DNA from 2 places in the Nocardiopsis sp. NPDC058631 genome. Region 2 is predicted to be linked to the other one. Evidence: predicted binding sites of a transcription regulator. Region 2 holds the regulator's gene; the other holds the start of a gene.
The links. The regulator HrcA, encoded in region 2, represses chaperone genes, less so after heat shock. The targets are predictions, from matches to a motif close to TTGGCACTCTCNNNNNGAGAGTGCCAA.
Positions count from the first base shown of each region.

Region 1: the regulator HrcA is predicted to act here: its motif matches at 4,782-4,808, upstream of groL (chaperonin GroEL).

Region 1 covers NZ_JBHXQY010000012.1:29,057-39,902, forward strand. Annotated here, with positions in the region: gene ACFWTE_RS06595 (GrpB family protein) at 233-835, shown strand; gene ACFWTE_RS06600 (trehalose-6-phosphate synthase) at 930-2,366, opposite strand; SAM riboswitch class I at 2,670-2,811, shown strand; gene thrC (threonine synthase) at 2,825-4,084, shown strand; gene ACFWTE_RS06610 (ubiquitin-like small modifier protein 1) at 4,165-4,443, shown strand; gene ACFWTE_RS06615 (hypothetical protein) at 4,527-4,670, shown strand; gene groL (chaperonin GroEL) at 4,972-6,603, shown strand; gene ACFWTE_RS06625 (Uma2 family endonuclease) at 7,167-7,433, shown strand; gene ACFWTE_RS06630 (ABC transporter ATP-binding protein) at 7,575-9,395, opposite strand; gene ACFWTE_RS06635 (ABC transporter ATP-binding protein) at 9,392-10,846, opposite strand, start outside.
Region 2 covers NZ_JBHXQY010000096.1:8,628-19,473, forward strand. Annotated here, with positions in the region: gene ACFWTE_RS24475 (histidine triad nucleotide-binding protein) at 1-348, opposite strand, end outside; gene ACFWTE_RS24480 (SigE family RNA polymerase sigma factor) at 683-1,213, shown strand; gene ACFWTE_RS24485 (hypothetical protein) at 1,210-1,953, shown strand; gene ACFWTE_RS24490 (16S rRNA (uracil(1498)-N(3))-methyltransferase) at 2,080-2,817, opposite strand; gene dnaJ (molecular chaperone DnaJ) at 2,814-3,956, opposite strand; gene hrcA (heat-inducible transcriptional repressor HrcA) at 3,961-4,974, opposite strand; gene ACFWTE_RS24505 (DUF3097 domain-containing protein) at 5,150-5,989, shown strand; gene ACFWTE_RS24510 (DUF4870 domain-containing protein) at 6,196-7,386, shown strand; gene ACFWTE_RS24515 (DUF4870 domain-containing protein) at 7,433-8,137, shown strand; gene hemW (radical SAM family heme chaperone HemW) at 8,214-9,446, opposite strand; gene ACFWTE_RS24525 (LacI family DNA-binding transcriptional regulator) at 9,695-10,780, opposite strand.

The DNA.
Region 1 (10,846 bases), on a different contig from region 2:
ACGACCACTCGGCGCCCCGAAACGCTCCCTACCGGCGGCCCGAATCCCGCGGGAACCCCACGACCCCCTCGGAGGGCACCCTCCGGGAGAGCTCTTCGTGAGCCCTCGGGGTGGGAAGTGTTGCGGGTCGTCACCCAGGTCACACAGCCTGTGATGTAACGTCTGCGCGTGCATATGTAAGCACGCCCGGACGCTCTTGACGCGGGCACGCGAGGGGACAAGGCTTTGGAGAATGTCACCCCTTGAAGCATCGCCGTTGCCCTCACGAGGTGCTCCGCGGGTCGGGTCCTCACCCGAGTCCCGCAACCTCGTCAACGGCCGTGTCCACATCTCTGAGTACGACGCCAAATGGCCCTACCTCTTCAAACGCGAGTCGGCGAAGGTGCGCGCCGCCCTCGGTGACCGCGTCCTCCTCTTCGAACACGTCGGTTCCACCGCCGTCCCCGACATGGCCGCGAAGCCGTGCGTCGACCTGCTGCTGGTCGTCGCCGACCCCGCGGACGAGTCCGCCTACCTGTCCGACCTGGAGGCCGCCGGGTACTCCCTGGTGATCAGGGAGCCCGACTGGTACGAGCACAGGGTCCTCAAGGGCCCGGACATCAACCTCAACCTGCACGTGTTCGGTGAGGGATGCGCGGAGGTGGAGCGGATGCGCCTCTTCCGCGACCACCTCATCGCCGACGCCGACGCGCGCGAACGCTACACCGCGGTCAAACGCGAACTGGCCGAACGCACCTGGAGCCGCATCCAGGACTACGCCGACGCCAAGACCGCCGTCGTGAAGCAGATCCTCGCCGAGGCACAGGCCCGGCGGACGGCGCTCTCGGGCAGCTGACCCGCGTGACGCGGTGCGGGGCGCCCCCGCCGCGAGGAACACCCCCGGCCCCTCCCGGGGGCCGGGTCCCGGCGCCCGCCCCGACCCGCCGCGCTCAGCCCAGGGAGCGCAGCTGGTCCTGGAACCACCGGCGCGGAGGCAGGGCGACAGCCGCCTCGGCCAGCCCCTCCCGCCGCTTCCTGCGCTCGTCCTCCGGCATCGACAGGGCTTGGTGCAGCGCCTCCGCCGTCTCCAGGGTGTCGTAGGGGTTGACCAGCAGCGCGTGCCGTCCCAGCTCGTCGGCGGCGCCCGCCTCGCGGGAGAGCACCAGCACCGAGTCGCGCTCCGACAGCACCGGCCCCTCCTTGGCCACCAGGTTCATGCCGTCCCGGGTCGGGTTGACCAACAGGACGTCGGCCAGCTGGAACGACGCCAGCGAACGCGGGTAGTCGTCGTTGACCTCCAGCACCAGCGGCGTCCACCCGGGGGTCGCGAACTCCTCGTTGATCTCCTCGGCGGTCCGCAGCACCGAGTCGGTGTACTCGCGGTACTCGGGCACGTCGCCCCGGCTCGGGTAGGCGAACGCCAGGTGCGTCACCCGGCCCCGCCACTCCGGATGGGCGGTCAGCAGCTCCCGGTACGCCTCCAGGCCGCGCACGATGTTCTTGGACAGCTCGGTGCGGTCCACCCGCACGATGAGCCGCGTGTCGCCGACCGTCTCCTCCAGGGTCCTGCGGCGCACGGCCACGGCCGGCTCGGCGGCGCTCTCGCGCAGCCCCTCCTCGTCCGCCCCGAGCGCGTGCACGCCCACCGCGATGAGCCTGCCGCCGTACTCGACGGTCCTCTGCGTGAAGTCCACCTCCGCGCGCAGGATCTCGGCGCAGCAGCGCAGGAACGCGTCCGCCCAGCGGGGACTCAGGAAGCCCAGCCGATCCGCACCGAGCATGCCCTCCAGCAGGTCGCGGGCGACCTGGTCGGGCAGCATCCGGAAGTACTCCGGCGGCGCCCACGGCGTGTGCGAGAAGTGCGCGATACGCAGGTCGGGGCGGCGGGCGCGCAGGATGCGCGGCACCAGCGCCAGGTGGTAGTCCTGCACGGCCACGCGGGCGTTGTCGGCGGCGCCGGCCACCAGGGCCTCGGCGAACGCGTTGTTGTAGGCGGTGTAGTCCTCCCACAGCCGCCGGAACTCCGAACCGAAGGACGGCTTGTTCGGGATGTCGTACAGCATGTGCTGCACGAACCACAGGGTCGAGTTGGCGACCCCGGTGTAGGCCCCCTGGAAGGTCCGCTCCGGGATGTCCAGCATGTGGACCCGCATGCCGTCGAGGTCGTACGCCAGGTCCAGCCGGGACTCCGGGGCCTCCGCCGCCGCCCGCCTGTCGGCGTCGGACAGGGCGGCGCACACCCAGATGCTGTCGATCTCCGTGGCCACGGAGATCATCCCGGACACGAGCCCGCCCCCGCCCCGGCGTTGTTCCAGGGAACCGTCCTCGGCGGTCGAGAAGGACACTGGTCCCCTGTTGGAGGCAATGAGGATCTGTGCCTTGTCCACGTGGTCGTCCTCTCGAAGCTGCGGATGGGGCGGTCGCTGCCGTCGGCGGTGGGGCGGAGCCCACGCGGAAGCGGGACGCATCTTATGTCTCGCCGGTCGGCAGCCGCCCCAAACCCGTCCGGGGCCGACGACGCGGGGCGTCACCGCCCCGAAACGGAGCACGTGCACACCGGGCGCGCTGACCGGTGGCGTCTCAGCATGTGAGCGAGATCGTGTTACCCGGATCACCAGCCGTGGAAAACCGGTCAACGCGTCCGTTACAGTGACGGTGCGGATCCGACAGGACCGCCCACAACTTCATATTGCTCATCCAGAGGGGTGGAGGGACCGGCCCTGCGAAGCCCCGGCAACCATCTCAGCGCGCACTACTCACGAACCCGTGAGGCGGCTGGGGCAGGTGCCAACTCCGGCCTGGGGACAAGGTGTCCGCCAGGAAAGATGAGGGGAGACGCCTCGCTATGGCGATGACCGCCACCGAACCCACCTCCGTCCGCGCCTTCGGCCCCGGAACCGCGCTCTCCTGTCGCGAATGCGGCCGGCGCTACGAGCTCACGCCCCAGTTCGCCTGCGAGTTCTGTTTCGGCCCCCTAGAGGTGGCCTACGAGTTCGGGAACGTCACCCGGGCCGACATCGAGAGCGGCCCCAACAACATCTGGCGCTACCGCTCCCTCCTGCCGGTCCCGGCCCACGTCGCCGAGCTGCCCAACATGGCCCCCGGCCTGACACCGCTGGTGAAGGCCGACCGCCTCGCCGCCGAGCTGGGCATCGACTCCCTGTACGTCAAGGACGACTCCGGCAACCCCACGCACTCCTTCAAGGACCGCGTGGTCGCGATCGCCGTCGAGGCGGCCCGCACCTTCGGCTTCACCACCCTGTCCTGCTCCTCCACGGGCAACCTGGCCGGTGCGGTCGGCGCCGCCGCCGCGCGAGCCGGGTTCGAGTCCTGCGTGTTCATCCCCGCGGGGCTGGAGGAGGCCAAGGTCGTCATGGCCGCCGTCTACGGCGGCAAGGTCGTCGCCATCGACGGCAACTACGACGACGTCAACCGCTTCTGCTCCGAGCTGATCGGCGACCCGGTCGGCGAGGGCTGGGGGTTCGTCAACGTCAACCTGCGCCCCTACTACGGCGAGGGCTCCAAGACGCTGGCCTACGAGATCGCCGAGCAGCTCGGCTGGCGGCTGCCGGAACAGATCGTCATCCCGATCGCCTCCGGGTCCCAGCTCACCAAGATCGACAAGGGCTTCCAGGAGCTGATCAAGCTCGGCCTGGTCGAGGACAGCCCGTACCGGATCTTCGGCGCCCAGGCCACGGGGTGCTCCCCGGTCGCGCAGGCCTGGGAGAAGGGCATCGACGTCATCCAGCCGGTCAAGCCCGACACCATCGCCAAGTCGCTGGCCATCGGCAACCCGGCGGACGGGCCGTACGTGCTCGACATCGCCCAGCGCACGGGCGGCTCCGTGGAGCACGTGAACGACGACGAGATCGTCGACGCCATCAAGCTCCTCGCCCGCACCGAGGGCGTCTTCGCCGAGACGGCGGGCGGCGTCACCACGGGTGTGCTCCGCAAGCTGGTGCGCGAGGGCAGGCTCGACCCCAAGGCCCAGACGGTCGTGCTCAACACCGGTGACGGGCTCAAGACCCTCAACGCGGTGGACGCCGGTGTGACCGCCACGATCAAGCCGTCCCTGAGCGCCTTCACCGACGCGGGCCTGGTCTGACCGCCGTCCCGGAAACCTCCGGCCACCCCGGAGGGCCGCCCGCCGGCCCTCCGCCCCACAGCAGAAGGAAGAACTCCGCCATGAGCGCCAGCGTCCGCGTCCCCACCATCCTGCGCACCTACACCGACGACGCCTCCGAGGTCGAGGCGAAGGGCGCCACCCTCGCCGAACTCCTCGACGACCTGGAGGCCAACTACCCGGGCATCCGCGCCCGCATCCTCGGCGAGGACGGCAAGGTGCGCCGCTTCGTCAACGTGTACGTCGGCGACGAGGACGTGCGCTTCGAGAAGGGCCTCCAGACCGAGATCGCCGACGGCGCCAAGGTCTCGATCATCCCGGCGGTCGCCGGGGGCTGCTGACCGGTTCGCCGCGCGCCGACCGGCGCCGGCCCGCACCGCCCGCGAGGGGGCGGCCCGTCATTTCCGCGAGACGCGGGAAGGCCGTGGCCGCCCCCTCGCCGCGTCCCGGCATCCTCCACCCGCTGTACGCGACCGACGTCCCGCTGGGGTTCGGCCCGTCCGGGGGCGTGTTCGGCGAGTACTCACCCTGCTGCGCGACGGGCGGTATCCGCAGAACACGGCCCTAGCAGGCACGAAGGGTGGCGGCGTCTGTCCGCTGAGCGCGGAAAACAGCTCACCATGGGTTGTATGTGCAGGTAGGGGCTGCTATGGGAGGAGGGGAAATCGTGACCACATCGTTTGCACTCTCCATGGCCGAGTGCTAAAAAGGGATCTGGTTAGCACTCGTCTTCCTAGAGTGCTAACCGGATCGAGGCTGCGAGACCGTGGCAACCGACAGCAGGGTTGTCGGTGCGCTCCGGTCGTCCGTCGCGGGCGCATGCCTCGTCCCATCGCGTATCAGCCCGGTCACGGGAGGACAAGAACTCAATGGCAGCCAAATTGATCGCGTTCGACGAGGAGGCCCGTCGCGGCCTCGAGCGCGGTATGAACCAGCTCGCGGACGCCGTCAAGGTCACGCTCGGCCCGAAGGGTCGCAACGTCGTTCTGGAGAAGAAGTGGGGCGCCCCCACGATCACCAACGACGGTGTCTCCATCGCCAAGGAGATCGAGCTCGAAGACCCGTGGGAGAAGATCGGGGCCGAGCTGGTCAAGGAGGTGGCCAAGAAGACGGACGACGTCGCGGGTGACGGCACCACCACCGCCACCGTGCTCGCCCAGGCCCTCGTCCGCGAGGGGCTGCGCAACGTAGCCGCCGGCGCCAACCCGATCAGCCTCAAGCGCGGCATCGAGGCCGCCGTCGCTCGCATCAACGAGGAGCTCGGCAACCTCTCCAAGGACATCGAGACCAAGGAGCAGATCGCCTCCACCGCCTCGATCTCCGCCGGCGACCCCCAGATCGGCGAGACCATCGCCGAGGCGATGGACAAGGTCGGCAAGGAAGGCGTCATCACCGTCGAGGAGGGGCAGACCTTCGGGCTTGAGCTGGAGCTCGCCGAGGGCATGCGCTTCGACAAGGGCTACATCTCGCCCTACTTCGCCACCGACCTTGAGCGCATGGAGACGGTCCTTGAGGACCCCTACATCCTCATCGTCAACTCCAAGATCTCGAACAACAACGAGTTCCTGCCCGTCGTGGAGAAGGTCCTCCAGGCCGGTCGCCCGCTCGTCGTCATCGCCGAGGACCTGGAGGGCGGCGCCCTCCAGACGCTGATCGTCAACAAGATCCGCGGCACCTTCAAGTCCGTCGCCGTCAAGGCTCCGGGCTTCGGTGACCGCCGCAAGGCCCAGCTCGGCGACATCGCCGTGCTGACCGGCGGCCAGGTCGTCACCGAGGAGGTCGGCCTCAAGCTGGAGAACACCGAGCTCGACATGCTCGGCCGTGCCCGCAAGGTCGTCGTCACCAAGGACGAGACCACCATCGTGGACGGTTCCGGTGACGCCACCGCGATCGCCGGTCGCGTGAACGAGATCCGCAACGAGATCGAGCGCACCGACTCCGACTACGACCGCGAGAAGCTCCAGGAGCGTCTCGCCCGCCTGGCCGGCGGCGTGGCCGTCATCAAGGCCGGTGCCGCGACCGAGGTGGAGCTCAAGGAGCGCAAGCACCGCATCGAGGACGCCGTCCGCAACGCCAAGGCCGCGGTCGAGGAGGGCATCCTGCCCGGCGGTGGCGTCGCGCTGCTGCAGGCCAGCGTCCCCGCGTTCGCGAAGCTCGACCTGGACGGTGACGAGGCCATCGGCGCCGACATCGTCCGTCGCGCCATCGCGGAGCCGCTCAAGCAGATCGCCATCAACGCCGGCCTTGAGGGCGGCGTCGTGGCGGAGAAGGTCCGCAACCTGGAGCCCGGTTTCGGCCTCAACGCCGCCACCGGTGAGTACACCGACCTGTTCAAGGACGGCGTCATCGACCCGACCAAGGTCACCCGCTCCGCCCTCCAGAACGCGGCTTCCATCGCCGGTCTGTTCCTGACCACCGAGGTCGTCATCGCCGAGAAGCCGGAGAAGGCGTCGGCTCCGGCCGGCGACCCGACCGGTGGCATGGGCGGCATGGACTTCTAGGACCTCCTGGAGTTCAGGGGTCCGATACGCGACCTCGCCCGCGACGACCGGGCGGCCCTTCGGGGCCGCCCGGTTTCGCTGTGTCCGGGGCCGGTGTGCGCGGGGGATCGCCGGGCGCGCGGACTGTCCTTCGAGGAGGGCCATGGCTATTCTGCGAAGTGTCGGGTGGACGGGGACACGGAGCGTTGCGCTTCCTGTCCGAAGGTGCGAGGCGAAATGGGTCTGGCTATGACGGAAGCCGCCCCGGCGATGGGGTTGTCGCGGTGGGACTACCTGCTGAGCACCTGGCGAGAGCTGGATGTGCCCGACGGCTGGCGGGCCGAGATCATCGATGACAACGGAGTCGTGCTCGCGGCCCCCCCATCTGACCCCCACAACTACATCGCGGTCCGAGTGAACCGGGCACTCGGCAGCATCATCCCCGATGACTGGGACGTGTACCAGACCCTTGGCATCCAGCTACCGGTCATCGAGCGCTTGTACGTGCCGGACCTCGTGGTCATGCCCGAGTCCGTCGTCCTCGATCCGTCCAGGACCCCCTGCCCGGGGACGAGGCGGAACTGGTGGTCGAGATCGTGTCCCGGAGCAGCATGGACATCGACCGGAGAAAGAAGCTGTGGGGCTACGCGCACGCGCCGGTCCCGCTCTATCTGCTGATCGACGCGTGGGATGAGGCGGGTCCGTCGGTCACGCTCTACGAACAGCCCGGAAACGGCCGGTACAACCACGCCACGACCGTGGAGTTCGGCGAGAAGATCCGGTTGCCCGAGCCGTTCGGCGTGGAGCTCGACACCTCCAGGTTCCCCCGCCCCGAGCTGTGGCCCTCCTGAGAACACCGGACCGGACGTGGGCCCGACCGCGGTGCCGTGCGTGTCCGGTGCCGCCGTGCCGGGGCCGGTGTGCGCGGGGGATCGCCGATCAGGCCTTCCCGTCGACGGCGCTCCCCTCAACGGCCAGGGCCGCGTGCGGCCTCAGGCGTCCCCGTGCCAGGCGTGCCACAGGTCGGCGTACGAACCACCCCGGGCCAGCAGCTCGTCATGGCTGCCCAGCTCGCTGATCAGCCCGTCCTCCACCACGGCGATCCGGTCGGCGTCGTGCGCCGTGTGCAACCGGTGCGCGATCGCCACCACCGTGCGACCCGACAGCACCCCGGCCAGCGACCGCTCCAGGTGACGGGCCGACCCCGGGTCCATCAGCGACGTCGCCTCGTCCAGCACCAGCACCTCCGGATCGGCGAGTACCACCCGGGCCAGCGCGAGCTGCTGCACGTGGGCCGGGTCCAGCGGGAGGTGCCCCGACCCCACCCGCGTGTCCAGGCCCTCCGGTAGGGACCGCACCCACGCGTCGGCGTCCACCGCGGCCAGCGCCTCCCACAGCCGGTCCCGGTCCACGTCGGCGGCGTCCAGGGCCAGCGCCAGGTTCTCGGTCACGGTGCCCCGGAACACGTGGCTCTCCTGGCTCAGGAGGATCACCCGTTCGCGCCGCAGCTCGGGCGACAGCCCCGCCATGTCCACCCCGCCGACCCGGACGCTCCCGGAGGTCGGCCCGTGGACGCCCGCGACCAGCTTGCCCAGCGTCGACTTGCCCGCCCCGCTCGGCCCGACCACCGCCAGCCGCTCACCCGGTCGCAGCACCAGGTCCACCCCGTGCAGGACCTCCTTGCCGGTGTAGCCGAACCGGGCGCCACGCACCTCCACCGCCCCCGGAACGTGCTCCCCGGTCCCCTCCTCGGAGGCCGTCCGCTCCTCGGCGAGCCGCACCCCGAGCAGGCGCCGCAGGCTCGTGAAGCCCATCATCAGGCTGTCCACCTGGTCTATCAGCTGCTCCACCGGCCTCGCCATCTGCAGGGAGAGGAACACGGCGGTGGCGATCTGGCCGACGCTCACCAGGCCGTCCGCGTACAGGTGGCCCGCCACCAGGAACGTGCACGCGGTCGCGAACAGGTAGGCGAACTCCAGCGGCGGGTACCACGCGCACCGCAGCCACAGCGTGTACCTCTCGGCCAGGTAGGCGCGGTGCACCATGTCGTCGGCCCGCGCGGTCTGGCGGATCTGGCGTCCCAGCGACTCCAGGGTGTGCGCCCCCTCCACGGTGTCCGTGACGCTCTGCGTCAGGTCCGAGTAGGCCGCCAGCTCCCTGACGTACCCGTCGGGGGCCCGGCGGGAGTACCAGCGGGTGGACACCCAGATGATCAGCAGGGACGGCACCCAGGCCAGGAGCAGCGCGGGGTGCAGCAGGCTGATCGCGGTCATGATGACGGCCACCGTCACCGTGCTCACCGCCACGACCGGGACCGACTGGCGCACCGTATGGCTCAGGTGCCCGATGTCGCGGCCGGACCTGGCCACGAGGTCACCGGTCCCGGCGCTCTCCACCGTTCCGAGCGGCAGGCGCAGGACCGCGCGGACGAACTCCTCGCGCAGCTCGGCCAGCACCCCCTCGCCGAAGCGGATCGACTGCGCCACCGACACGAGCGTGAACCCGGCGTGGAACACCAGGCTGACGACGATCACCACGGCGAGCAGGTCGACCCGTTCCGGGGCGGCTCCCGCGCGGACCGCGTCGACGACCATGCCGAGCACCCACGGGGCGACCAGCGCGGCCAGTGCCCCCGCCCCGTACAGGAGCACGACGCCCAGGAGCGCTCGGCCGTGGTCGCGTCCGGCCCGGCGCAGCCGCGCCCAGACCATGGGACCCGACGCGACCGGCAGCGCGGCGGTCGCGGCCTGCTGCGCCGGGGGCCGCTCGGGCGGGGCCGCGAGGGGTGTGGTGTGCGTGGAGGTCCGGGTCATGGCTTCCCACCCGTGGAGACGGTGCGCAGGACGGTGGCGGCGTAGTCGGGGACGGCCGCGAGCAGGTCCCGGTGGGTGCCCTCGGCGACGACGCTCCCGCCGTCCACGAACAGCACGTGGTCGGTGTGGTCGAGCAGGAGGGGGCTGGTGGTGACCAGGGCGGTGGTGCGTCCCTGGCGCTCGGCGGCCAGCCGTTCGCCGATGGCCGCCTCGGAGTGGGCGTCCACGGCGGAGGCCGGTTCGACCAGGACCAGGATCTCGGGGTCCAGGCCGAACGCCCTCGCGAGCCGGAGGCGCTGCTGCTGGCCGCCGGAGTACTCGCGACCGCGCTCGGTGAGCAGCGCCTCGAACCCCGCCGGGGACTGGTGCACGACGTCGTCGGCGTAGGCGGCCCGGACCACCGCGGCGAGGCGGTCGTCGGACAGCCCGCTGTCGGGGGACAGCTCCTCCCGGAGCCTGCCGGAGAAGAGGTGGGCGCTGTTAAACGCGACCAGCACGCGGCGGCGCACGTCGCGCAGCGGCAGGTCGCGCAGGCGCACCTCCCGCGCGGTCTCCCGCTCGACGAGCAGGGCGTCCGCGCCGTCCTCGTCGCGGTACCGGCCCAGGCGCTCGGCGAGAGCGGTCGCCCCGGCAGCGTCCGAGCACACCACCCCGGTGGTACGCCCCGCGGCCACGACGACCCCGCTGGAGGGGTCGCGCAGGTCGCACGGGGCGGCGGGGGCCTCCGCCGGGTGCTCGGGGTCGGGGTGGTCGTGCTCCAGCGAGAGCACGCGCACCACACGCCCCGCCGCGACCCGGGCCGAGATGAGGAGTGAGGAGGCGTGCATCAGGTACCGCACCGCCACGGCCAGGTTGCCCGTGTACCCGTAGAACGCCACCAGCTGACCCACGGTGATCTCCCCGGCGAGGGCCAGACGGGCGCCGTACCAGACGATGCCCACCAGCAGCAGCCCCGGATACAGCTCGCGGACCGCTTGGAGGGCGGCGTCCATCCATCCCACCCGCACACCGGCGGCGCGCACGCGCTGGGACTCGTCCCGGTAGCGGTCGCCGACGGTCCGCTCCCCGCCCACGCCCCGCAGCACCCGCAGCCCGGCGACCAGGTCGGTGGCCCGCGTGGTCAGCTCGGCCTGCCTGGTGCGGTGGTGTTCCTGGCGCCGGGAGAAGGGGCGCAGCAGCGGCACCATGCCGACCATCATCACCGGAACCGCGACGAGCACGATCAGGCCGAACGTGACGTGCGACGAGAGCATGAGGGCGCTCACCGCGCCGACCGTCATGACCGCGGCGGGGACGAGCGCGAAGTTCTCGTAGAAGTCGCCCAGCCGGTCGATGTCGTCCGTACCGACCGCGACCACCTCGCCCGACGGCAGCCGCCGGGTGAGGGTGGGGCCCAGGGCGGCGGACCGCGCGATGGTGACCTGCGCGGTCCGGTAGGCGGCCGTGTACCA
Region 2 (10,846 bases):
CCCGGGAGGCCAGTTGAGCCCGCGGCCGCCCAGGAGGTGGCCGTGGAGGTGGAAGACCGTCTGCCCGGCCCCGCTCCCGGTGTTGAACACCAGCCGGTACCCGGTCTCGGCGATGCCCTCGGCCACGGCGATCTCGTGGGCGTCGCTGATGATCCGGTCCAGCAGGCCGGTGCCCGTGGCGGCGGCCGCGGCCGCGTCGGGGTGGTGCTCGCGCGGGACGATGAGTACGTGTGTGGGGGCCTGGGGGTTGATGTCGCGGAAGGCGAGGGTCCGCTCGCCCTCGTGGACGATCTCGGCCGGCACCTCTCCCTTCACGATCTTGCAGAAGAGGCAGTCCTCGTGGGCCATCGCGAACCTCCTTGGTGTGTCCGTGGTGTGTTCGCGGCCGCCGGAACGGCCGCCGTCCGGGAATTGTCCGGGACCATGATGCCGCAGGTGAGTGGTGGGCGGCCCTTCCGAGGGACGCCTTCCGCCCTGTCTGGAAGCCGGTTCGGCGGCGGTCTCCGTCCCAGGCGCGATACTCTTCTCACCCGTGCGCGTCGGGTCGTCGGAAAAGCACCACCGCTGCCCTGGTCCCCACGTGTTCGGATTGAAACGCGCGTCTACCTGGAAAAGAAGAGGTATGCCCTTTCGTAAACCCCGCGACAAGGGTGTGCGTCGAACTGACGTGACGACAGAAACCATGGTGGCCGGAGCTGCCACGGCTCCACGCTCGGTGGAGTGGGATGCCGACCACGCCGTGACGGAGCTCTACAGGGAGCACTACCGTCCGCTCGTTCGGCTCGCAGCCCTTCTCGTACGCGACCACGCGACCGCGGAAGAGGTCGTCCAGGACTCGTTCGTCGCGATGCACGCCGCGTGGCGCCGCCTGCGCGACCCGAACAAGGCGCTGTCCTACCTCCGCCAGGCAGTGGTGAACAAGGCCCGGTCCGTGCTCCGCCACCGGGCGGTGGTGGAGAAGCACGCACCCAAGGCCCTACCCGACGCCCCCAGCGCCGAACACGGCGCCCTGAACCTGCTGGAGCGGGAGGCGGTCATCCGCGCTCTGCGCAAACTACCCACCCGTCAGCGAGAGGCCATCGTGCTCAGGTACTACGGCGACCTGTCAGAGGCGCAGATCGCGGACGCGATGGGGATCAGCCGGGGTGCGGTGAAGAGCCACACCTCCCGTGGCATCTCCTCGCTCCGCTCTGTTCTGGAGCAGACGACATGACCAGCCCGACAGATCCGACGAACGACGCCTTCGAGGAACGGCTGCGCCAGGTCCTCCGCTCCGAGGCGGACGCGGTCGCGCCCTCGCCGGAGGCCCTGAACCTGATCCGTGATCGCACCGACCGCAATCGGGGCGCCGCCTGGTTCGGTCTGCCCTGGCTACGACCGGTGGCGGCGGTCGCGGGAGCCGTGATGATCGCCGCCTCGGTGGTCATGTCCAGCCCCCAGGTCCGCGACCAGGTGCTGGAGTTCGTCCCGGCGGGCGCCGACCGCCACGGCACCCCCCCGAAGCACGACGAGGACGGCGGCGGCGTCGCTGCCTCCGACCCCTCCTCCGACTCCGTCGAGGGCGCCACGCAGCAGTCGTCGGAGCCCCCCGAGGGCCCGGAGACCCCTCCCCGGCCCGACCGGGAGAAGGACCCGGCCGAGGAGGGTGTGGAGTCCGCGTCCGCGTGCCCGCCTTCCGGGGAGGACGCCCTGCCCTCACCGTCCGCGTCGGAGGAGGCCGAGGACGGTCGGGACCCCACCGCCGCGGACGGGTGCGAGCCCAGCGAGGAGCCGACCGACGGCGAGGACGGCGGTGGCGACGAGGATGACAACGGAGGCGGTGGCGGTGGCGGGGAGACACCCGGCGCCGGTGACGGGGACGAGGGCGGCAGCGGCGACGAGGACGCTTCCGGCGGTGGTTCCGACAGCGCCGGCGGCGACACCGGCGGCAACCGGACCACGACCGAGGACTGACAGGACGGCCCCGTACGGCGGCCACGACGGATGAGGCGCCCGGGAGAGGTTTCCCCCGGGCGCCTCATCCGTCGTCTGGTCCGCGCCCCGTGACCCTGCGGCCCGGGGGTCGGCTGCCGTCGTCGGCTACCAGCGTCCCGTGCGTGCCTGCAGCACCGCCAGGGCGGCGACCCCGGCGGTGGAGGTGCGCAGCACGCTCGGCCCCAGCAGGGCCCGCACGGCGCCCGCTCCGTCGAAAGCGTCGAGTTCGGGGGCGGAGAAGCCTCCCTCGGGCCCGACCACGACGACGATGCCCGGCCCCTCCCCGGAGGGCAGGTCCATGTCGGCCAGGCGCGTGGCCCCGTCCTCGTGCAGCACCACACCCAGGTCGGCCCCGGCCAGCAGTGCGGCCACGGCGGACCGGTCCGCGAGGTCGGCGACCTCGGGAAGCCGCACCCGCCTGGCCTGTTTGGCCGCCTCCCTGGCGGTGGCGCGCCACTTGGCCAGGGCCTTGACCGCCCGGTCGCCCTTCCAACGGGTGACGGAGCGCTCAGCGGCCCAGGGCACGACCGTGTCGACCCCCGCCTCGGTCATCATCTCCACGGCCAGTTCGCCGCGGTCCCCCTTGGGAAGTGCCTGGACGACGGTCAGGCGGGGGCGGGGCGCGGGTTCCTCGCTGCGCTCCACCACCGCACAGACGATGTGGTCCCTGCCCACGGCGGACACGGTGCACCGGGCCCGCAGGCCGAGACCGTCGGACAGGTCGACGGTCTCACCCTCCCTGATGCGCCGTACCACCGCGGCGTGGTGCCCCTCGGTACCGCCCACGGTCACCCGGTCGGCCGCCAGTTCGGCGGTCCCGACCAGGAAGACCGGCGGTGTCACTTGGCGCCGAAGGCGTCACGGAGCTTGGCGAAGAGGCCGCCGTGCCCGGGGCTGAACCGGCCCGGGGACTGGTCCTCGCCGCGCAGCTCGGCGAACTTGCGGAGCAGGTTCTCCTGCTCCTCGTCCAGCTTGCCCGGGGTCTCGACGTCGACGCGGATGCGCAGGTCGCCCCGCCCTCCCCCGTCCAGGTGGGTGACGCCCTTGTTGGACAGGGTGATGACGTGGCCGGAGTTGGTACCCGGACGCAGGTCGATGTTCTCGGTCCCGTCGAGGGTGTCGAAGGCGAAGGACGCGCCCAGCGCGGCGGCCGTCATGGGGACGGTCACCGTGCACTGCAGGTCGTCGCCCCGCCGCTCGAAGGTCGGGTGGGGTCGCTGAAGGATCTCCAGGATGATGTCGCCGCGGGGTCCGCCGTTGGGGCCGACCTCGCCCTCACCCGCGAGCTGGATCCGGGTGCCGTCGTCGACGCCCGCGGGGATCTTGACGGTCCGGGTGACCTTCTCGCGTACCCGGCCCTCCCCCGCGCAGTCGCCGCACGGGTTGGTGATGACCGAGCCCTGGCCCGAGCACTGCGGGCAGGGGCGGGAGGTCATGACCTGACCCAGAAAGGAGCGGGTGACCTGGGAGACCTCGCCCTGACCGTGGCACATCTCGCACGTGGTGCGGTGCGAACCGGCCGCGGTCCCCTCGCCCTGGCACGTCTCGCACAGGATCGCGGTGGGGAAGGTGATCTCCTTGCTGACCCCGAACGCGGTCTCCGCCAGGTCCAGCTCGACACGGATCTTGATGCTGCGACCGCGCCGGACCCGGTCCCGGGGGCCACGCCCGCCGGGCTGACCGCCGCCGAAGAAGGCGTTCATGATGTCGTCGAAGGCGAAACCGCCCGCGCCGCCACCGAAGCCTCCCGCGCCGCCACCGCCGGGAGCGTAGGGGTCCTGACCCATGTCGAACATCCGACGCTTGTTCTCGTCGGAGAGGACCTCGTAGGCCTGGGTCACCTCCTTGAAGCGCTCCTGGGTGGCGGGGTCAGGGTTGATGTCCGGATGGAGCTCGCGTGCGAGCCTCCGGTACGCCTTCTTGATCTCGTCCTTGGACGCGTCGCGACGCACCCCGAGAACCTGGTAATAGTCTCTGGCCACTGAGTTACTGTCCTGCCAAAATCTGTCCGACATACCGAGCCACGGCGCGTACCGCTCCCATTGTTCCCGGATAGTCCATCCGGGTGGGTCCCACAACACCGATCTTGGCGAGCGACTGGTTTCCCACACCGTAGTCGGCCGAGACGATGGAGGTGGACCGGAGACCCTCGTGGAAGTTCTCCGCGCCGATGCGCACCGTGAGCATTGACGGGTCCTTCGCCTCACCCAGCAAACGGATGAGGACCATGTTCTCTTCCAGCGCCTCCAGGACGTCCCTCAGGCTGGCGGCGAAGTCCACGGCGGCGAGGTTGGCCGTCCCCGCGAGGACGATCTTCTCCTCGTGCCGTTCGACGAGGCTCTCCAACAGGACGGAGAGGACGGCCACCGCCATCCGGCGGTGTTCGGGCGGGACCTGCGCGGGCAGGTCCTCCACAGCGTCGGGCACCTCTCCGAGGTGCAGCCCGGAGATGGCGCGGTTGAGCATGGAGCGCAGGTCGTGGACCGCGGTCCCGTTGACCTCTCCGAGTCCGTCGATGACGCGCTGTTCGACCCTGCCAGTGTCGGTGATCACGACCATCATGACCCGCTGGCCCCCGAGGGGGACCAGCTCGACGTGCTGGACCGACGACCGGGTCAGCGAGGGGTACTGCACGATCGCGACCTGGCGTGTGAGCTGGGCGAGGAGCCGCACCGTCCTGGCGACGATCTCGTCCAGGTCCACCGCTCCGGCGAGGAAGGACTCGATGGCGCGACGCTCCGGCGCCGACAGGGGCTTGACCGAGGAGAGCCGGTCGACGAAGAGCCGGTACCCCTTGTCGGTCGGGACGCGTCCCGCGCTGGTGTGGGGCTGGGCGATGTACCCGTCCTCCTCCAGCGCGACCATGTCGTTGCGAATGGTCGCGGGGGAGACCCCGAGCCTGTGCCGATCGGCCAGTGCCCTGGATCCCACGGGTTCGTTCGTGTTGACGAAGTCCTCCACGACCGCGCGCAGGACAGCGAGCTTGCGCTCGTCCAGCAACTCGCCACCTCCTGGCACTCCGGGTTCCTCGGTGCCAATTCTATGCCCGACCGCAAACCCGGACGGGTACCCGCCGGTAGTAACGCCGGTGGGCACGCCCGATCTTCCCTCCGGTGCGGCGACGTGCGCCACGGCACGGGTGAACCGACACCCTCCCCCACTAGACTGCACGACCGTGGCTACCAAGGGAACCGGCCGCTACGGCCGCGACGTACTCGCCGACGACTGGCGGCTGCCCCGCAAGGGTGCCGTACGCGAGGTCCCCCTGAGGCGGGACCTGGTCGTGGAGGACGCCGACCAGGCGTTCTGCGGAGCAGTTTTGACCTGGGACAAGTCCAGTGTGACGCTGGAGGACCGCGCCGGCCGCCGCAGGGTCTTCGACCTCGGCCCGGCCGCCTTCCTGCTCGACGGGAAACTTGTGACCCTGGTGCGCCCGGCCGCGGCGCCGAGGGGGCCCCTGCGCAGCGCCTCCGGTTCGGTGGCGGTGCCCGGCGCCGCCGCGCGTACGGCCCGCGGGAGCCGGATCTACGTGGAGGGCGTGCACGACGCCGAGCTCGTGGAGAAGGTCTGGGGACACGACCTGCGCGTCGAGGGGATCGCCGTCGAGTTCCTGGAGGGCGTCGACGACCTGCCCTCGATCGTGGCGGACTTCTCCCCCGGTCCGGGACGCCGCCTCGGGGTCCTCGTGGACCACCTGGTCCCGGGTTCCAAGGAGAGCCGGATCGCCGAGCGGGTGCGCGCGGAGCACGTACTGGTGGCCGGCCACCCCTACGTCGACGTCTGGCAGGCCGTGCGGCCCGCCGCCGTGGGGATCACGGCCTGGCCCGAGGTTCCGCGCGGCCGCCCCTGGAAGGAGGGCGTCGTCGAGGCCCTGGGGTGGCGGCTGGAGACCGGTGAGGCGTGGCGCCGGATCCTCGGATCGGTCGGTACCTATGCTGATCTGGAGCCGTCCCTGCTCGGACGTGTGGAGGAGCTCATCGACTTCGTCACGGGACCCCACCCGGACGAACCCTAGGACGTGCCGTCGCGTCACAGTAGGGTGCCTGCCCCTGACGGGGCCGTTTTCGCGGTGGTGCGGCCCCAGGACCTAGGATTCTGCCCAGGGCGCGGTCCGGGCACCCGGTGTCCGGGGCCGCGGTCGCCCGCCTCCGGCCCTGCGCGGTCGTCGGTACAGAGCGAAAGTACAAGAACCGCCACTCACCAGCGGAGCCAAGGAAGAGCATGAGCGAGACCCCGACGAACCCCCCGTCCCCGGAGGACCCCGACCAGGACCGGCAGCCCCAGCAGCCGGACGGCGGGCAGCAGGAGTACGGCCGGCAGGACGAGGGCCGACCGCCCCAGGCGGGATACGACCAGCCCTCGGACGCGCAGTCGCCGTACGCGCCCCAGCCCGAGCAGGGCCACCAGCCCGGCCCGCAGCCGCCCTACGGGCAGCCCTCGGGCGCACAGCCCTCGTACGGGCAGCCGCCCCAACCCGGGTACGGGCAGCCCCCGGGCGCCCAGTCGCCGTACGCGCCCCAGCCCGAGCAAGGCCACCAGCCCGGCCCGCAGCAGCCCTACGGCCAGCCGGGGTACGGCCAGCCGTCCAGCGGACAGCCGGCGTACGGCCAGCCCTCGGGCGCCCAGTCGCCGTACGCGCCCCAGCCCGAGCAAGGCCACCAGCCCGGCCCGCAGCCGCCCTACGGGCAGCCCCCACAGCCCCAGCAGCCCTACGGCCAGCCCGGTTTCGCCCCTCCCGGCGCGGGTGCCGAGCAGCCCTCCCACGGACAGCCGTCCGGCGCGCAGCCCGCATACGGGCAGCCGCCCCAACCCGGGTACGGGCAGCCCCCGGGCTCCCAGTCGCCGTACGCGCCCCAGCCCGAGCAAGGCCACCAGCCCGGCCCGCAGCCGCCCTACGGGCAGCCCCCACAGCCCCAGCAGCCCTACGGTCAGCCCGCGGGCGCGCAGCAGGGGTACGTCCCGCAGCCCGACCACGCCCAGCAGCCGCATGCCTACGGCCAGCCGCAGCAGCCGCAGCACCCCGGCGCCTACGGCCAGCCGCAGCCTCCCGCGCAGGGGAACGACAACAGCACGCTGGTGGCCATGCTCGCCCACCTGTCGGGTTTCGTGATCGCCTGCTTCGGCTGGATTCCGCCGCTGGCGGTCTACCTCGCCAAGCGCAACCAGTCGCCGTTCGTGCGCCACCACGCCTCGGAGGCGGCGAACTTCCAGATCACACTGCTGATCCCGTACATCTTCGCCTGGGTCGTCTTCATCGCACTGGGTATCTTCTTCCCGAGCCTGTCCTGGATCGGCTCCCTGATCATCGCGCTCGTCTGGATCGTGTCGATCGTGTTCGGGGTCATGGGGGCCAACGGAGCGAACAAGGGGACCTGGTACCGCTACCCGGTCAGCATCCGCCTGCTGAAGTGACGCGCACTCCCCCCCGACCTGAGCGAGTCCACACGAAGGAACCACCATGTCGCACCCGAACAACCCGCCCGAAGACCCCTACGGCCAGGGTCAGCAGCCAGGCCACGACGACGGCTCCGGCGGCTACCCCGGCCAGCAGCCCGGCGGTTACCCGCCGCCCCCGCAGGGCGACCCCTCGCAGGGGTACCAGAGCGGCGGTTACCCGCCGCCCCCGCAGGGCGACCCCTCCCAGGGGTACCCGGGTGGCGGCTACCCCGGCCAGCCCGGATACCAGCAGGGCGGGTACCCGCCCCCCGGTCAGCCCGGCGGCTACCCCGGACAGGAGCAGACCGGCGGCTACCAGGCGCCCGGGTACCCGCAGGGCGGTTACCCTCCCCCGGGCTACCAGCCCCACGGGGGTTACCGCGAGTCGTCGGCGACGACCGGCCGGCCCAACTCCGAGGAGCGGACCACGGCGCTCCTGGTCCACCTCAGCGGAATCCTGCTGGGCTTCCTCGGTCCGCTGGTCATGTACCTGGTGAAGAAGGACGAATCGCCCTTCCTGCGCCACCAGTCGGCACAGGCGCTGAACTTCCAGCTCCTGCTGATGATCGGTTACGTCATCTCGGTCCCGCTGTCCTTCATCTTCATCGGCGGACTCCTGATGCTGGTGCTGTGGGTGATGGCCATCGTGTTCGGCATCCTGGCCGGCACGGCGGCCAATCGCGGCGAGTGGTACCGCTACCCGTTCAACGTCGACTGGGTCAAGTAGCAAGGTCCGCGGACACCGTGGGAACGCCCGAGGGGGCCCGTGCGTGCACGCACGGGCCCCCTACGTGCGCGCCACCTCAGGTGAGGTCGCGCACCACGGCGTCGGCGAGCAGGCGTCCCCTGCGGGTCAAGACGGCGCGGCCGGCGTCGTGGGCGCCGGGCTCCAGCAGGCCGTCGGCGACGGCGCGCTCGGCCGCGGCGCGCCCGTGCGGCTCCAGCAGGTCCAGCGGGCACCCCCGCTCCACGCGCAGTTCCAGCAGGATCCGCTCGAAGCGGCGCTCCTCCGCTGTGAGCACCTCGCGGGCCTGACCCGGGCTGTCGCCGGCGGTGAGGCGCGCGGCGTAGGCGGCCGGGTGCTTGACGTTCCACCAGCGGGTGCCCCCGACGTGGCTGTGCGCGCCGGGTCCCACGCCCCACCAGTGCCCGCCGGTCCAGTAGAGGAGGTTGTGGGCGCTGCGCCCCTCGGGGGTACGCGCCCAGTTGGAGACCTCGTAGGCCGTGAACCCGGCCTTCGCCAGAGCGTCGTCGGCCATCAGGTAGCGGTCGGCCATCGTGTCGTCGTCGGGCTCGGTGAGCTCGCCCCTGCGCACCCGGGCGGCGAGGCGGGTGCCCTCCTCGACGATCAGCGAGTAGGCGGACACGTGGTCGGGCCCGGCGGAGACCGCAGCGTCGAGGGAGGCGCGCCAGTCGTCGTCGGTCTCACCCGGCGTGCCGTAGATCAGGTCGAGGTTGACGTGGTCGAACCCGGCCTCGCGAGCCCACCCGACGCACTGCTCCGGGCGCCCGGGGGTGTGGCCGCGCTCCAGGACCTTCAGCACGTGCGGGCGGGCGCTCTGCATGCCGAAGGAGATCCGGGTGAACCCGGCCTCGCGCAGGCGCACCAGGTACTCCGGTGTGACGGTCTCGGGGTTCGCCTCGGTGGTGACCTCGGCCCCGGGGGTGAGACCGAACCGGTCGCGGACCGCGGCGACGATCCGGCCCAGGTCCTCGGCGGACAGCAGGGTCGGGGTCCCTCCGCCGACGAACACGGTGCTGACCGGGGGCCTCGGCCCGGACAGGGCCCGGTCGGCCAGTGCGACCTCGGCGACGGCCTGGTCGGCGTACGTGGCCCGGGAGGCCGTGGCCGTCCCGTCCCGGGAGACGAGTTCCTCGGCCGTGTAGGTGTTGAAGTCGCAGTAGCCGCAGCGTGTGACGCAGAAGGGCACGTGGACGTAGAACCCGAGCGGCTGCTCGCCGAGTTCGGCGAGGGAGGCTGCGGGCAGTTCCCCGGTACGCGGTACGGGGTCGCCGTCGAGGGCAACGGAAGGCATGCCTCCAGTGTCACCGACACGGCGGCGTGCCCCGGTCGGGCCGCCGCCGCGACGCGCACGGCGCGGACCCGGCACACGGAGAGATGGGACACACGCTTTCGCGTCCCCCGGCCCGCCACCGGGGGCAGGCGCCAGCGGTCCCGGCCGGAAAGGCCCGTCCTGCGTGTCCGCGCTGCGAAGACGGGACGGCGGGGGCCGCTCCCGGAGCCGTCGGAAGAGGGTCCCGGGCACGGGGGGCAGGGGTGGGTTCAGGGGTTGGCCGGGGCCGGGGCCGCGGCCTGCTGGGAGAGGACTCCCCGGGGAGGGTCGACGCGTCCGGACGCGGTCCGGCGGTCGGGGGCGATGGCGGTGGATCCGCGCACGACCAGTTCCGGGTCGAACATGAACTCGTTGTGGGAGACGGGGTGCCCGGCGATCTCGTCGCACAGGGCGCGCACCGCGGCCAGGGCCATCGCGTTGACCGGCTGGCGGACGGTGGTCAGCGGGGGGTCGGTGAAGGCGATGAGCTGGGAGTCGTCGTACCCGACCACGGAGAAGTCCTGGGGGACGCGCAGGCCCCGCTGACGGGCGGCCCGGATCGCTCCGAGGGCCATCATGTCGGATCCGCAGACCATGGCGGTGACGCCGCGTTCGATCAGCCGCACCGCTGCCGCGTGGCCGCCCTCGACACCGAACAGGGACAGCTCCACCAGGTCGTCCCCGTCGAGTCCGTGCCGTGCCAGGGCCTGGTGGTAGCCCTCCAGCTTGCGGCGGACCGGCACGTAGCGCTCGGGACCGCTGGTGAAGCCGATGCGGGTGTGGCCGAGGGCGACCAGGTGGTTGACTGCCAGCTTGCCCGCCTCCCGGTCGTCCGCGGAGATGAACGCCGACGGTATGGCCTCGGCGAACCCGTTGACCAGGACGATCGGCAGTCTTCGTGAGACCAGGGCGTGGTAGCGATCGTGCGTGGCCGTGGTGTCGGCGTGCTTGCCGGAGACGAAGAGGATGCCGGAGACGTTGCGCTCCAGGAGCAGCTCCACGTACTCGTCCTCGGTTATTCCGCCGGGGGTCTGGGTGCACAGCACCGGCGTGTACCCGCGTTGGGCCAGCGCCCCCTCGGCCGCCTGGGCGAACATCGGGAAGACCGGGTTCTCCAGTTCGGGGATGACCATGCCGACCAACCCGGCCGAACGCTGCCGCAACCTCGCGGGGCGCTCGTAGCCGAGGACGTCGAGGGCGGTCAGGACGGCCTTGCGGGTTTCGGTGCCGACCCCCGGCTTGTCATTGAGCACCCGCGAGACGGTGGCCTCGCTGACGCCTGCGTGCCGTGCGATGTCGGCAAGTCGTGGACCCATGGGCCAACTCTAGTCGAGATCGCCGTCACACGGCCGAAAGTTCACGGTAATCTTGCGCAAGAACTT